DNA from 3 places in the Peribacillus sp. V2I11 genome. Region 3 is predicted to be linked to each of the others. Evidence: riboswitches for the same ligand, from Rfam matches in the RefSeq annotation. Region 3 holds a riboswitch; each other region holds the start of a gene.

Region 1 (4,921 bases), 1.8 Mb from region 3:
TATATAGTTATTTATTCCCCGAATATACGAAAATGAAACAACCCATATAATGGGAGGAGCAATTTCCCGCATTCATGTGACGGGAAATTGCTAGTGTCATAATTGGAGTTTCTTAACTTGTTCAGTCAGCAGCTCTGCCGAGGATGCAAGTTCACTGGCATGATTCGTGATTTCATCCATTGAAGAGCTGGATTGCTGAGCGGAGGCGGAGACTTGTTCGATTCCTGACGCGCACCCTTCAGAAATGGCTGCGATCGATAGCTTGATTGATTTTTTTACTATTTGTGGAGATATAGTTTAATTCGTGTGTAATATGCTGTATTTTCATTTTCCATATTTCCGACAGAGTGATTGATTGTTTCAAAGGTTCGGCCTGTGAGTGTGATCTGTTTCGTGCATTCATCCACTTGTGTATAACCATCTTCCAGATAGTGGACGACGTTTTTGGACCTGTTTGAATGGCGGAGACAATATTGGTGATATCCCCAATGGAGTGTGTGACCTCTTCAGCGAGTTTCCGCAGCTCATCGGCCCCCCTTTGCCATGTTCACCAGCACGAGCGGCTTCTATGGCTGCATTCAGCGCCAATAGATTGGTTTGATTGGATATTATCCTTGATGACCTGCACAAGCTGCGAAATTTGCTGTGATTGAGAATCGAGCCCTTTCACTTGCTCTACGGCATTTTTGACAATCCCATCAATACTTTGCATCTGTTGGACCGAATTGCGCATTAAAGTGGTGCCCTCCTTGGTTAAGGAAAGGACTTCGGTTGAACTTTTAGCTACATCCGCTCCTTCTAGGTGGGCCAGCTCGATCCTGCCGGTGAAATCATCCATCATGCGAACCATTTCATATTCCCGGTCGGCTTGTGACTCCGAACCTTCCCGAAGTTCATACATCGTAGTCCCTATTTGTTTGCTGCCCTGCTGCACTTCATTTGCTGATTGAGTCAGATCCTCGCTTTGATTGAAAACGGATTGAGATGCAACGAGCATTTTTTCGATCGTATCAGGAAGGTTTTTCTGCATTTGGTTGGCTGACACCGTTAATTCGCCCATTTCATCATATGACTTTTTCTCCAAGGGCCCATGATTCAGCTCTCCGTCAGCCGCCATTTTCATCCTGTCCCTAATTTTAAGGAGGGGGGTGGTAATGAGGCTGGCAGTAACAAACGCCAGCACAAGGCCGATAAGGACTGCCGCAATGGATATGATGATACTTGTCGTCTTAACCGATTTCCCGCGTGCGACGACGGTTTTACCTGAAGCGACAATCAATTCCTCACGTTCCGAAGCAAGCTCCTTGAAACCCTCCATCACTTCATTGCTAATTGGCGCCACTTCATTTTTGAGTATCTCTTTAGCGCTTTCTTCATTTCCATTTTCATATTGTGTAAATACCCGGTCTACAATCATCGTCCTCCAATCCACGCTTTTCTCGATCAATTCCTTCGCTTTATCAGAATCGCTTATGGCCAGGAGATCCTCCTGGATGACCAGGCTTTCTTCGGTATATTGTAAGAACCTTTCTTTATAGCTATCGTCACCATATAGAATATAGGCTCTGGCGAATGCGGTTCTTTGTGCTAGGTTATATAGCAGCTTTTCGTCTTGGATAAGAAGCGGAAGTTCCTTTTCATATCCTGGGAATATACCAGTGACTTGTTGCTGCTATAAATGTTGAATGCTCCTAAGATGACGAATAAAGATATGATGAGTGAAAATGCCACCAATACCTTTGTTTTAATGCTTTTCAAATTAATGAACCCCTTTATCGATATTTTATTCACTCTTTTTATCGGTTAAAAATGGGATGTTTAAGCAATGAAAAGATAACCAAATTTTCCATCAGGCCTACTATTCACTAAGTATAAACATCTTGATTTCTTATCGTTTTCAAGTTACCATTGACTTGGAAAAATATAATATTCCGCGTTAAGGCGGAAGAGGTTCTAGCTACCCTCTCAAAAAAACTAAGGAGAAACAGTGCTCTATTCTTAGGGTGCTGTTTTTTTCCGTAAAAAGGAGTTTTATAGAAATGAAGAAGAAAGAAAAGGCAGTGGTTGTGTTTAGCGGAGGTCAGGACAGTACGACGTGCCTGTTTTGGGCATTGGAGAGATTTGAGGAAGTGGAAGCGGTGACGTTCGATTATAATCAGCGGCATAGCTTGGAAATCGAATGCGCTCAAAACATTGCCAAGGAATTGGGCGTGAACCATCATATCCTTGACATGTCGCTGCTGAACCAACTGGCACCGAATGCATTGACGAGAAGTGATATTGCCGTGGCGGACGGAGAAGAAGGGGAATTGCCGTCGACGTTCGTACCGGGGAGGAATTTGCTGTTCCTTTCGTTTGCCGGAGTGCTGGCGAGTCAGATAGGCGCTAAACATATTGTCACCGGTGTCTGTGAAACGGATTTCAGCGGATATCCTGACTGCCGCGATGTATTCATTAAATCGTTGAATGTGACCCTGAACTTGTCGATGGACCAGTCATTCGTGATTGATACGCCGCTAATGTGGCTTAATAAAGAGGAAACATGGGAGCTTGCGGATCAGCTTGGCGCATTTGACTTTGTCCGCGAAAAGACCCTGACTTGTTATAACGGAATCATCTCCGACGGCTGTGGAGATTGTCCGGCATGTAATCTCCGGAAAAAAGGACTGGATGACTATGTAAGCAGACGGAAGGTGCTTTCATGATGTACGGTTTTACTATAGTGGATAAACTCCAAAAAATAGATGAAGATATTCAGCGCAGCCAATTGAAGTATACAAACAAGAGGGTTCTCGTGAGTAAGGAATTCACCTTTGACGCGGCGCACCATCTGCATGACTATGAAGGAAAATGCAAGAACCTGCATGGCCACACGTATAAGGTCATTTTCGGATTGAGCGGGTATACAGATTCACGCGGGTTGATGATAGATTTTGGGGACATCAAGGATATATGGAAAAATGAAATTGAAATCCACCTGGATCATCGTTATTTGAATGAAACCCTGCCGCTCATGAATACAACAGCTGAAAATATGGTTGTCTGGATTTATGAAAAAATGGCCGAAGCCCTTTCATTAAAAGAATATGAGGGTGCTAGAGTCGAATTTGTTCGACTATACGAAACGCCGACAAGCTATGCCGAAGCCAGACGGGAGTGGATGGAAAGTGAGTAAACTCCCGGTTATGGAAATCTTCGGGCCGACCATCCAAGGAGAGGGAATGGTCATTGGTCAAAAAACCATGTTCGTTCGGACGGCTGGCTGCGATTATTCCTGTGCCTGGTGTGATTCCGCATTTACTTGGGATGGCACCGGTAAGGAAGATACCGTCCAGATGACTGCCGAAGAAATATGGGATGAGCTGAAGCGAATTGGGGGTTCCGGTTTTTCCTTCGTGACGATATCAGGCGGAAACCCGGCTCTGCTGAAAAACCTAAACGGCTTGATAGCGATCTTACATGAAAATAAAATGAAAATAGGTGTCGAAACACAAGGGAGCCGATGGCAGGATTGGTTTCTCGATATTGATGAACTGACTATTTCACCTAAACCGCCGAGCTCTGGAATGAACACGGACTTTACGGTGCTCGACCAAATCATCTCGAACCTTGCCAATCGAAATCCTGAAAACCATGTCTCATTGAAGATCGTCGTCTTTAACGACGAAGATTATCAATATGCCAAACATGTACATGGGCGTTACCCGGATATTCCTTTTTATCTGCAGGTCGGCAATGACGATAGCAGGACAGTGGATGATCGTCAATTGATCAGCGGTCTTTTGAAGAAGTACGAAGAGTTAATTGATAAAGTGATAGCAGATGATGAATTGAATGATGTGAAAGTGCTGCCCCAGCTGCATACCTATATATGGGGAAACAAGCGGGGCGTGTAAAGAAAAGAGAGCAGGAGGCAGTGTGATGCGTAATCACACTGCCTTTTACATGCGGAAAGCTTATTACAGCCTTTGAATGTGTGTAGCTTTGAAGGATGTTGTGTATTTAAGGCCATACCCAAAAAAGCGATCCATTCCAATATGCGCGGTCCAAATCAAACCAGTCATCATAAATGAATCCGACTTTAGAAAAATGGCCAGCAAAATAATGAAGATGGACAGGGTATAAGTGTGAAATAAGTTATAAACCTTTGCTCCAGTCCGATCATTGATCAGATAGGCCAGCATGGAAACATCGGGAGACAAAATCAATAAAAGGAAAATCCACCAGCTGAATTCATATAACGAATAGATGTAAATCACCGCTAACAGAACCATGAGACCTTCAATATGAAGGAATTTCTTTACCATTTTAAAACCTCCCAAAGTTTTATTTGACCAATGATCAATAAAGTTCAAAAAAATTATATGATGTTTCTGATGATATTTTTTACATGAAAATAAGCTAAACCTTTCACATCTTGATAAGATAGTTCAGAATTAATATAAAAAGTTATGAATCCGTGAAGAGAAAGAAAAATCGACCATATGGATGCAGGATTCAATTTGTTGTCCGTTAGGTCCGTCAAGGACTGGATTAGCTTTTCGTATGTTTTATTAGAATCAAATTGAAGTAACTGCTGAATTTCTTTTTCCTTCGATAAAAACATGATGGAATAATGATTCTGTTGGGTTAAACCGAACTCCAAGAAGCACAATAAAATCTTTTCCATTTTTATAGAAGGGTCATTTTCCGACATGATGATATCATCGATTAAGGTATTTAAAACGGAAAAATCCATTTTCACCAAACTATAAAATATTTCTGCCTTATTTTTAAAATGATAATAAATGGCTCCATGGCTGCAATCCAATGATTTAGCCAATTGCCTCATTGAGACATTCGAATACCCTAACGTTGCAAAAAGGTTTCTAGCTTCATTCAACACCATGTCCCTGGATAATTCTTTACCTGCAGATTTCCT
Region 2 (4,921 bases), 1.8 Mb from region 3:
ACGACCTTTGTTTTAGTGATTTTATATATAATTAGTGTGTTTACGGGTCTTAAGTGGGGCAAACTCCGAAGGTTTTTTGACTCCGCCCCCTTTCCGCTTATCGAAAATGGACAAATCATTTACAAAAGCTTAGTAAGGGCCCGAATCTCCATCGATTTTTTATTATCGGAATTAAGAAAAGAAAAAGTCGAAGATATTCAAAAAGTGTCCCTCGCACTATGGGAACCGGGTGGTACCATTTCATTGTTTTTATACCCTCAGTATGAAGCAGTAACCCCAGCAGATATGCACCTAGCAACAAATGCCTTCATTTTTCCTAAAACGATCATTAAAGAGGGAAAGATTGATTCTAAAGAATTAAATCGGGGCGGTAAAGACGAAGCATGGCTGAAAAACAGAATCAAAATAACATATAATGCCGACGTGAACGATATTTTATTAGCAACTCTTGATAATAACGATAACGTAAAGGTCTTTTTCTACAAATAAATTCTTAAGAACACTTCCATAATCACTTTTGCAGCCAAAATAAAACCCCCTCAAGTATATAGTGTAAAGCTTACATATGAATGTAGGCTCCTTACACGTTCAACTTTAAGGGGATCATATGATAACCGGCGGTCTTCTTCAAGAAAACTCGCTTATTACTCCGACCAATTCAGTGTATTTAAGAACTTATACACATCCTCATACACCTGCTCACGTTCCTTACCCAAAGTGATAATATGACCGGATTTTTCATACCAGATCAAGTGTTTATGCTGCGTATCAACTTCATTGTAAATCGCTGAAGCACTCTCCGTATAGTCGGGATCATCCAAGCGCCCTTGTAAAACAAGAGTTGGTGATGTGATTAAATCTAAATTTTCACCTGTCTCATTTATCATATTCAACACATCTTTTAGTTGAGGCATAGGCTCTTCTTCCAGCAGCTTCACTTCTGCAGCAATTTGGTCTGCATCTTTGCCCTCAAACTTCTTATAAGCCTGTGCATAATTGAGCAAGCGGTTCTTTTGTCGATCGATACTTTTTCCTTGCGTCGGAGCGCACATTGAAACTACCCCTGTTACAGGCAATTCAATTCCCACTTTTAACGAGAAAACTCCTCCTAAAGAAATTCCTACAACTGCAATTTCCTCATAGCCTTCTTCTTTAAGGAATTTATAGCCATTAACTACATCTTCCCACCATTCCTTTGGACCCGTTTTAACAAGTTCCTCGGCTGATACTCCGTGCCCACTATAAAGAGGTCCGTGGCAAGTATAGTCGAGATCATTCAAGTATTTTCCTAACTTCTTCATATCTCCTGTACTTCCGGTAAACCCGTGAAGTAAAAGAACAGCTCTTTTTCCACCTCTGTATGTGAATGACTCAGGTGCTTTCACTTTCATCTATCTAGGACCTTCTTTCTCTGCTCTTGTTAATAAATAGAATCTATATGATTTTCGAAAAAAAATCAATTAATACCCCTTGAGTAGGGATTCTTCTATCCTATTCCGTATTCTCATTAAAACAATTAAATCATGTATATAGTATCGTTACCACACTCTTCACAACTCATCCGTTCCGAAGCACATTTTACTATGATTAAATTTATTTAGCAATCGTCATTTAACCATTTTTTTAAAGAAAAGTAAAATGCACCTTGTGATACGATGTACAACGTATTACACTTTAAAAATGAAAAGGAGGAGAATCTATTTGGATAAAGAACTAATGAAGGGAAGCATTGACCTCCTTTTGCTTTCACTTCTTTCACAAAAAAAGCTATACGGCTATGAAATCACGAAGATCTTGAAGGAAATGAGCTTGGGCAAATATCAAATAAGTGAAGGCACCCTTTACTCCGCCCTGAAACGGTTAGAAAAAAAAGAATTCATAAAAGGCCATTGGAAAGAGTCAGAATCAGGCCGCAGGAAATATTATCATGTCACCGAAAATGGACAAACCGAACTTGACCGGAAACGAGAATGCTTTTTCTTCCTGGAAAAATTAGTACGGAAAAGCGCAGAGCAATTCTAAACAAAATAAAAAGCTTCCTGCACCCATTATTGGAACGGCGCAGGAAGCTTTTTTTTGCTATTTACCCGTTAGTTTGGGCTGTACTCATGAATTTGCGCTGTTTACTCGTGAGTTCTGCTGTTTTACTCGTGAGTTTGCGCTGTTTACTCGTGAGTTTGCGCTGTTTACTCGTGAGTTTGCGCTGTTTACTCGTGAGGTTCTGCTGTTTTACTCGTGAGTTTGCGCTGTTTACTCGTGAGTTTGCGCTGTTTACTCGTGATTTCGTCCTGCACCATGAATTCGAACTGTTTACTCGTGAGTTTCGCACTTTTACTCGTGAGTTTGAGCTATTTACTCGTGAGTATTACTGTTTTACTCGTGAATTCATACTGGACTATGATTCAGCACGTTTACTGGTGCCTTACTTCTATCACGCAAAAAAAGGACCTAATTTGGTCCTTTTTTGTCTATTCCTTTATGCTTGCGATAATTGGCGCAGGAGAGCTTCATACATTCCCCTTGAACATGCGGGCCATATTTTTCACGAAAGGCCTCGAGGCAATAGCATTTATCTTCTTCTTTTTTTGTTCCATCCATCGAGTGCATCCCTCCTAGCATTTAACTGGAGACTACACGCTTCTCCAGTTCTATGTTGATTCGTCCCAACAGTACGGCACCGATTGTCTGAATGATAGTTTTAACGATGATTTGGCCGATAACCGCAGCGGGTACAGCTTCCCACGGTAATATATTGGCACCCAGTGGACTTAGGCCAATCACGACAAATATCACCGAATCGAAAAATCCTCCAACGATCCCGCTGTAAAACACCCTCCAACTCATCGGAAGTTTTAAACGGGTATAAATTTCCGTATCCGCTGTTTCTGCGACCACGAACGATAAGGCGGAAGCAAATACGATCAGTAAGGTATCCCCTAATAAAAATGATACACACGCAGATAAAATAAGTGCAGTGACGATACATATATAGGTCTTCGCGCGGCCAAATTTATTCTGGACCAGATCCCGAAAGATGAAGGTTCCCCCAATGAGCAATGTACCCATCGGAATGATGAACATGCCAAAATGTAATGGCGCAAAAGCTGCTGTAACCACATTCGCCGTGATGATGGATACTAAATACAATAAAATCCTTAACATTTCATAATTCTCCTTATACAGAAAAAACAGCACCCTAAGAAAGAGCACTGTTCTCCTTAGTTTTTTTGAGAGGGTAGCTAGAACCTCTTCCGCCCAGCGGATTATCATTTTCCTTATTTATCGTAGCTTGAAAGCGATTGGAAATCAAGAAGTTTCAATACGCCCGATTTTAGTCACTGGGAATGGTGCGAATCCGCGGATATCGTTTAGTATTAGCAATACACTTCAAATCTTCTTCAATGCAAAGACTCTGCCGATTTTTGTCGCAGAAAACTACTTGACCGGCTGTATATGAAAAGCAGACAATCATTGATAGAATAATGTTACGATCTTGATATGAGGATAAAAGCGAGGAGGAAAAGAATGATGAAAAAAACAGCGTTTGTCTATCCTATTTATATCGCAACCACACCAGAGAAGCTTTGGGAAGCCCTGACGAGCGGTGAAGTCACGAAGAAATATCACTTTGGGTGCCAAGCCCAGTCTGACTGGCAAGTAGGCTCAAGTGTTAAATATTTGCTGGAAGATGGGCGTATTACTGATTCTGGTAATGTACTTAAGTGTGAGCCGCTGCGCCTGCTCTCGTTCACATGGAACATGGCAGGAGACGAAACACCTCGCGAGCATCCTACTCGGGTCACTTTTGTCCTGCAGCAAATGGATGGTTCCACAGTGAAGTTAACGCTAAAGCATGAGGAGCTTTTGGAGACAGATTTCGAATATGATGACAATACCTTTGAAGGCTTGAATAATGGATGGCCAGCCATTCTGAGTAACCTGAAGAGCTTGCTTGAAACTGGACGGACCCTGCCGCCAATATCAGTAGATTGGGATAGTGGAAAACAATAAAAACAAATCGAAAGCGAGTTGATTTAGTAATGGATACTCAAATAACTACGAAATTTAAGATAATCAAGTCAGCTAATGAAGTGTTTGAAGCCATAGTGAATCCTGAAAAAATCGGGAATTTCTGGTTCTCATCGAGTTCGGAAAGATGGGAACAAGGCCGGACGCCTACATTGAGATACAACGAATACGATGCTGAAGTGGTTATTAATGTATTGGAAGTCGAGGAAAATAGGAAAATCGTGTTTGCGTGGGGCGGAAATGATCAAGAAACAGTTGTTACCATTACACTAAAAGAGTTGGATAATACGAGTACAATCATTGAAGTAAACGAATCAGGTTTGAGTGAAGATGACCCTGAAATAATAAACAAAATGATCGGACAAAAGGAAGGTTGGGTTTATACATTAACCTGTTTAAAGGGTTATTTAGAAAATGGCATTAATACTTTGAGAGCATCATTAGTTTTTTAATTATTAAAGGGTGCTGGTTCAGATGTATAAGGCATCCGTTAATCAAGCTCCTTCCTAGATGTCGATTGTTTAATTCAACTATTTTTTTACGGGAGGAGACTTAGATGTTTCCGAGAAAAAACTCAAGGATGAATAACACCCTTGAGTTTTTGACTTTCGTATGGTTTAACACGAAATTCAATCGGAAATCACTTTTAGATACATGCCCTTTGAAGCTTTTTTATAGGCTTCAATTCCCATTTTCTTGACTTTTTCTGATAAACTGGATGCTCTTACTAATTGGGTTCCTAGAATTACGGACGGATCTATCAGGCGCATTTTATTTTTCCGATGTATATCGTATTCCACTTGATCTTCTTTCACCTTTACGTTACCATGGATTCGTTTTAACAGGCTTTGCACTTCATGGTCTTCAGTCAAGCTTAACAAGGACATGACTT
Region 3 (4,921 bases):
AGCGTTGTTCACTATCGAATAATTGATTCTCCGCGACAACCCTTTCAGAAATATCCCTGCCAATGACGACTAAGCCTTTTCGTGAACCATCCTCATTGAACAGGGGAACTTTAATCGTATCAAAGGTCTTGTGATTGCCATCAGGAAGAGGGACGATTTCTTCACACCTTGTGATTTCCCCTTTTACCCACGTTTCTTCATCGGAAACTTCACAGTAGATCAACGACTCTTTATAAAATTCGGAGTATTTTGCGAGCTCACTGTCTCTTTTTCCCTTATAATCTACATGCTCCAATTGAAATAATTGCAGCCCGAAGGTATTGGATTCAAGCCATCGGCCGTCACCATCCTTGAAGTTAACGAAATCGACCATTGAATTGATGAGAGTACGCCGACGTTGTTCCGCTTCTTTTAATTGTTTGAATTCTTCCCTTTTAGCTAAATAAAGATATAAGATCAAGCCTATTGATAAAAGGAAAACAAAGCCTTCCGCTCTTTGAAGTTGAATGAAGACCTCTTTGTTATGGATATTTGTAGTTAAAAAATAGTCGAACACGACTAATGTAAGAATCCCGGAAAGGATATATATTGCTAAGATGGAGCGTTTGGACATGGAGATTCTCCCTGATTTTAAGACATTTCAAAGGTAAAATTACATACACATTTTAACAAACTATCGGAAAAAAATATATGCAGAATCCTAAATAAAAAAACAGGTGCCAATGAGGTCACCTGTTTTTTCTGAAGAAGGTTAGTTTCTTCTTCTTTTTTGCACGCTTATAGATAATGAAGAATAGTAAGGAGAGGAGTGCGAGAGCAGCTAGCGTATATTGGTTCATTTCAACAGATAGCAATCCATAGGGAATCAGCGATAGGAAGAAAAAGTATATAAGGTTGCCAAGTGCCGTCGCTAATAAAAAATCCTTGAAAGTGACGGTGCTGACTCCAGCTGCCAAGTTAATTAAGCTTGTTGGGATAAGCGGGAAAATCCTGCCTGTAAAAACGTACATGAAGCCATGCTCCACAACAGCATCTTTCCATTTTTCTCCAATTTTCTTTAAGAGAAGCTCCTGAAACCAGTTTCTTGCTGCATAAAAAATGAATCCTGAGGCAACAACACTTGTAAACCAACTCCAAAGATAGCCATATATGAATCCGAATATCGTGACATTGATAATCAGGAGTAAAATTAAGGGGATGATTGTAAAAGAATTTTGTACAAACATCAATACGAATGTCACAATAAATGTAAGCAAAAGGTTTTCCTTCAATATGCCAATGACAGAATCCAGATCACTTTTCCAAACCAAAGTGAACAACTCTGCATTAGAGTACATAAATATTGCGATTACCAGTAGACCAATTATGGTCAGGACTTTTTTCAAAGGGTCACCACCATTCTTACTAATAGTTTATCATTTTCGAGTTCATTGGTGAAAAAAAAGAGCTGCCGCATCATGCAGACAGCTCTTTTCCATTATAGTGGGTTAACGACCCGAAGATTCCTTTAAAGCCACTTTTCAAACTGAATTCTTTTGTTCATTCCATAAACGATTGGGGCACCAATCAGGAGGACAACGAACTCACCGACAGCCGTAGTCATCCAGCTTAGCCAGAATGGCAAGCCAAAGGCAAGGTTCAGTTCAATTGCAATTAAAAACATTGTGAACGTGAAAAAGATAATCGTGGCAATCATCCGTCCTTTAATGCTTTTTATGAACCGTGAAACAAAAATGACGAGCAATAAGGCGAGCAGAGATTGCCCAACCCCAAAAATCAAATCATATGGAACCATCGGAGAAAAGAGCAGATTCGATATGAAGACTCCGCCGACGATACCGTAGATATACTTTTTATTGAATACAATCAGATGATTCAACATTTCCGGTACACGAAATTGGAACATCTCAAAAGCTATTGGTTTAAACACCAATGAGACCGCCACATATAAGGCAGCCAATAACCCGTTTATCACGAGTGTACGAACATTCATTTTACTCTCTCCCTAGTTTTTTATCGTGGGATGGTTACGAACCACGTTTAGGCGTTTATCCGAAGATTAATGGTATCCCATGTAAGCTTGTTTCGTCAATTTGTAAAGAATGGTTTTAATTTATAAGTTTCCAAGCAGGAGAAGTAGCCCAATAGGATTTTGATTTATTGCAATGAAGGATGATATTATTTCAATATGTACTTCAAAGGAGTGAATATAAAATGTCGATCGAGAGTGTCAAAAGCCATCTTAAACAATGGAATCGGGAAGGCGATGTAATGGAGTTCGATACATCGAGTGCTACGGTGATTGAAGCAGCAGAAACCATCGGTGTTATCCCGGCGCGGATTGCTAAGACTCTTTCCTTTAAGGGGGAAGGTGATCATGCAATTTTGGTTGTTGCCGCTGGGGACGCGAAAGTGGATAATAAGAAATTTCGTCAGACGTTCGGTTTCAAGGCACGAATGCTGTCACCTGAAGAAGTGCTTGAGCAGACCGGCCATGCAATCGGTGGAGTTTGTCCGTTTGGGCTGGCAAACGATTTAGCTGTTTTTCTTGATGTATCGATGAAGCGCTTTGAGTCATTGTTCCCGGCATGCGGCAGTTCGAACTCTGCAATAGAACTTAGACTCGCTGAATTATTTGAATATTCAGGTGCGAAGGATTGGGCGGATGTTTGTAAGGGATGGGAAGAAAAGGGGAATGGGGAAACGGCGGTAGGCAATGCAGTTGATGGATTTTGATTAATTAATGGTGCCAAAAAGATTCACAGAATGGGATTAAGTCCACTAGGGTGGACTTTATTTGTGAGGACCGCATGTATTTTATCGGTCTATGATTAAAGCGGAAAATGGGCAGAAAGTGTTCCTGAGCGGAGGTTGAAAGATGTTTAATGGAAGCAATACAAAAAGCAATAGCAGCTATCTTAGTCTTAAAACTCTCTATGAAGAAAATATAACGGTTAAGAGCATTGCCCAGGAGCTTGAGTTTTGCCATAAAAACGATCTGGCGCTGGATATCCAGAAAGCATTGGAAAAAAAGAATTTTGATATATTGGCCGTGCAAGATCAAGGGGAAATCATCGGGTATATCGAAAGGGATGAACTAGGTGAAGGGATTATATCAGAATATTTGAGAAACTTTTCACCAAGGGAAATGGTTTCGGATTCAACCCCTTTGATCCAGCTTCTCCATATTTTCAAGAATAAAACAAGGGTGTTCGTATTAGAGAATAATTCAATTAAAAAGTTGATTACCCATGCCGACCTTCAAAAGCCTCCGATCAGGATGCTGATATTCGGATATATTACCTTATTGGAAATGAGGATGAGCGATATCATCCTGGATAGATTCGGCGATGGCAGCTGGTATCCAATGATCAGCGAAGACCGTTTAGAAAAGGCAACCGAATTATATAAGAAGAGAATCGATAAAAATGAGGATATCAATATAATAGAGTGCCTGCAAATCAGTGATAAATTCGATATCATACATAAAGATAAAGAATTGAGGTGCTTCTTCCAAATCCCTTCGAAAAGTAAAGGGAAGAAGGATGCGAACGCCATCCGGAAATTACGGGATAAGATTTCCCATGCTAATGAACTGGGTCTTGACATGTCATGGATGGAAATCATCGAGGTTGTCGAGTCCTGTGGCCGACTGCTCGAAATCTCTGAATCCTATCAGTATGAAAAATAAAGGATCCGGCTAATCATGCTGGCTCTTTTTAGCGCATCCAGACAGAAAAAAACTGCCCATATCAGGCAGTCTCCCCGAAAAATCAAAACTCCGGCAGTTGATCCAGGTTATTTTCCTTTATCCCATCGGGTTCACTCCGCAAGATGTCACGTCCATATTTATGAAAGACGTCAACATTGGCCAGGTTGCCCGCTTTTGCTTCCGAAAGGGCTGTGGGGTAGTCGAGTTCGCGGCCGGAGTTCGTCTTGATGGCGATAATATTGTCCTCTTCATTTTTCCTTACGGCGATGATTTCTTCTTTTCCTGCTGAATCAGGTTGGTTTGCTTGCGGTGTTCCCTGCTGTTTATATGATTCATAGGCTTTTTCAAATTGGTCCATGTTTTTAGACACCTCCTATATATAGGGTGAGCTATTTTTTCTGCAATATACAAACCGGATTTCGTCCAACTTGGGCCGTTAATTCGTCCAAGTGGGCCGATTTTTCGGCACTATTTTTAAGTGAATGCTGTCGTCTTTGCCTTTTTGCAGTGGCATGGCACTTGCATCTTGTGTAAGTAGTAGGTGTAAGTAGCAGCAAAAAATAATATCCACTGGAATAAGGGAGGAAAATGAATCATGAATGTAAAACAAGGGGCAAGCACTGTAAATGCAAAGCAAAAGGTCAAGACAATGAAAGCGGCGGTCGTCAATGAATTTAACCAAAACCTTGAAATTAAAGAGGTGCCCATCCCGGAATTGGAATATGGTGAGATATTAGTGAAAATTAAAGCCTGTGGCGTGTGTCATACCGATTTGCATGCGGTACATGGTGATTGGCCGGTAAAACCCAAGCTTCCGCTTATCCCCGGACATGAGGGTGTGGGCATTATAGAAAAGGTGGCAGAAGGCGTAACTTCCTTGAAAGTGGGTGACCGTGTTGGGATCCCATGGCTTTATTCGGCCTGTGGCGATTGTGAATATTGTCTGACTGGAAGGGAAACGCTTTGCTTGGATCAATTGAATGCAGGCTATTCCGTGGACGGGGGGTATGCGGAATATTGTAAAGCACCCGCCAAATATGTGGTGAAGGTTCCTGAAGGACTTGACTTTGCGGAGGTATCACCGATTTTCTGTGCAGGTGTTACGACTTATAAAGCGCTTAAGGTATCAGAAGCAAAACCTGGCGATTGGGTAGCGGTTTATGGAATTGGCGGATTGGGACATGTTGCCTTGCAATATGCGAAAGCGAT

What was found. Region 3 has a riboswitch for preQ1 ahead of QFZ73_RS08820 (QueT transporter family protein). Riboswitches for the same ligand answer to the same signal wherever they lie in the genome.
Region 1: another riboswitch for preQ1. It lies ahead of queC (7-cyano-7-deazaguanine synthase QueC); the one in region 3 lies ahead of QFZ73_RS08820 (QueT transporter family protein).
Region 2: another riboswitch for preQ1. It lies ahead of QFZ73_RS17970 (VUT family protein); the one in region 3 lies ahead of QFZ73_RS08820 (QueT transporter family protein).

What each region holds. Positions count from the first base shown of each region.
Region 1 covers NZ_JAUSYW010000001.1:3,673,318-3,678,238, forward strand. Annotated here, with positions in the region: gene QFZ73_RS28970 (methyl-accepting chemotaxis protein) at 400-630, opposite strand; gene QFZ73_RS17920 (methyl-accepting chemotaxis protein) at 548-1,447, opposite strand; PreQ1 riboswitch class I at 1,942-1,984, shown strand; gene queC (7-cyano-7-deazaguanine synthase QueC) at 2,040-2,705, shown strand; gene queD (6-carboxytetrahydropterin synthase QueD) at 2,705-3,175, shown strand; gene queE (7-carboxy-7-deazaguanine synthase QueE) at 3,168-3,896, shown strand; gene QFZ73_RS17940 (DUF4260 domain-containing protein) at 3,960-4,307, opposite strand; gene QFZ73_RS17945 (TetR/AcrR family transcriptional regulator) at 4,361-4,921, opposite strand, start outside.
Region 2 covers NZ_JAUSYW010000001.1:3,679,535-3,684,455, reverse strand. Annotated here, with positions in the region: gene QFZ73_RS17990 (DUF421 domain-containing protein) at 1-489, shown strand, start outside; gene QFZ73_RS17985 (alpha/beta hydrolase) at 645-1,391, opposite strand; gene QFZ73_RS17980 (PadR family transcriptional regulator) at 1,702-2,022, shown strand; gene QFZ73_RS17975 (hypothetical protein) at 2,449-2,598, opposite strand; gene QFZ73_RS17970 (VUT family protein) at 2,620-3,162, opposite strand; PreQ1 riboswitch class I at 3,213-3,255, opposite strand; gene QFZ73_RS17965 (SRPBCC family protein) at 3,529-4,011, shown strand; gene QFZ73_RS17960 (SRPBCC family protein) at 4,041-4,481, shown strand; gene QFZ73_RS17955 (HD domain-containing protein) at 4,659-4,921, opposite strand, start outside.
Region 3 covers NZ_JAUSYW010000001.1:1,835,162-1,840,082, reverse strand. Annotated here, with positions in the region: gene QFZ73_RS08830 (PAS domain-containing sensor histidine kinase) at 1-613, opposite strand, end outside; gene QFZ73_RS08825 (TVP38/TMEM64 family protein) at 729-1,385, opposite strand; gene QFZ73_RS08820 (QueT transporter family protein) at 1,508-1,993, opposite strand; PreQ1 riboswitch class I at 2,000-2,044, opposite strand; gene QFZ73_RS08815 (YbaK/EbsC family protein) at 2,215-2,736, shown strand; gene QFZ73_RS08810 (hypothetical protein) at 2,879-3,691, shown strand; gene QFZ73_RS08805 (DUF3892 domain-containing protein) at 3,774-4,070, opposite strand; gene adhP (alcohol dehydrogenase AdhP) at 4,362-4,921, shown strand, end outside.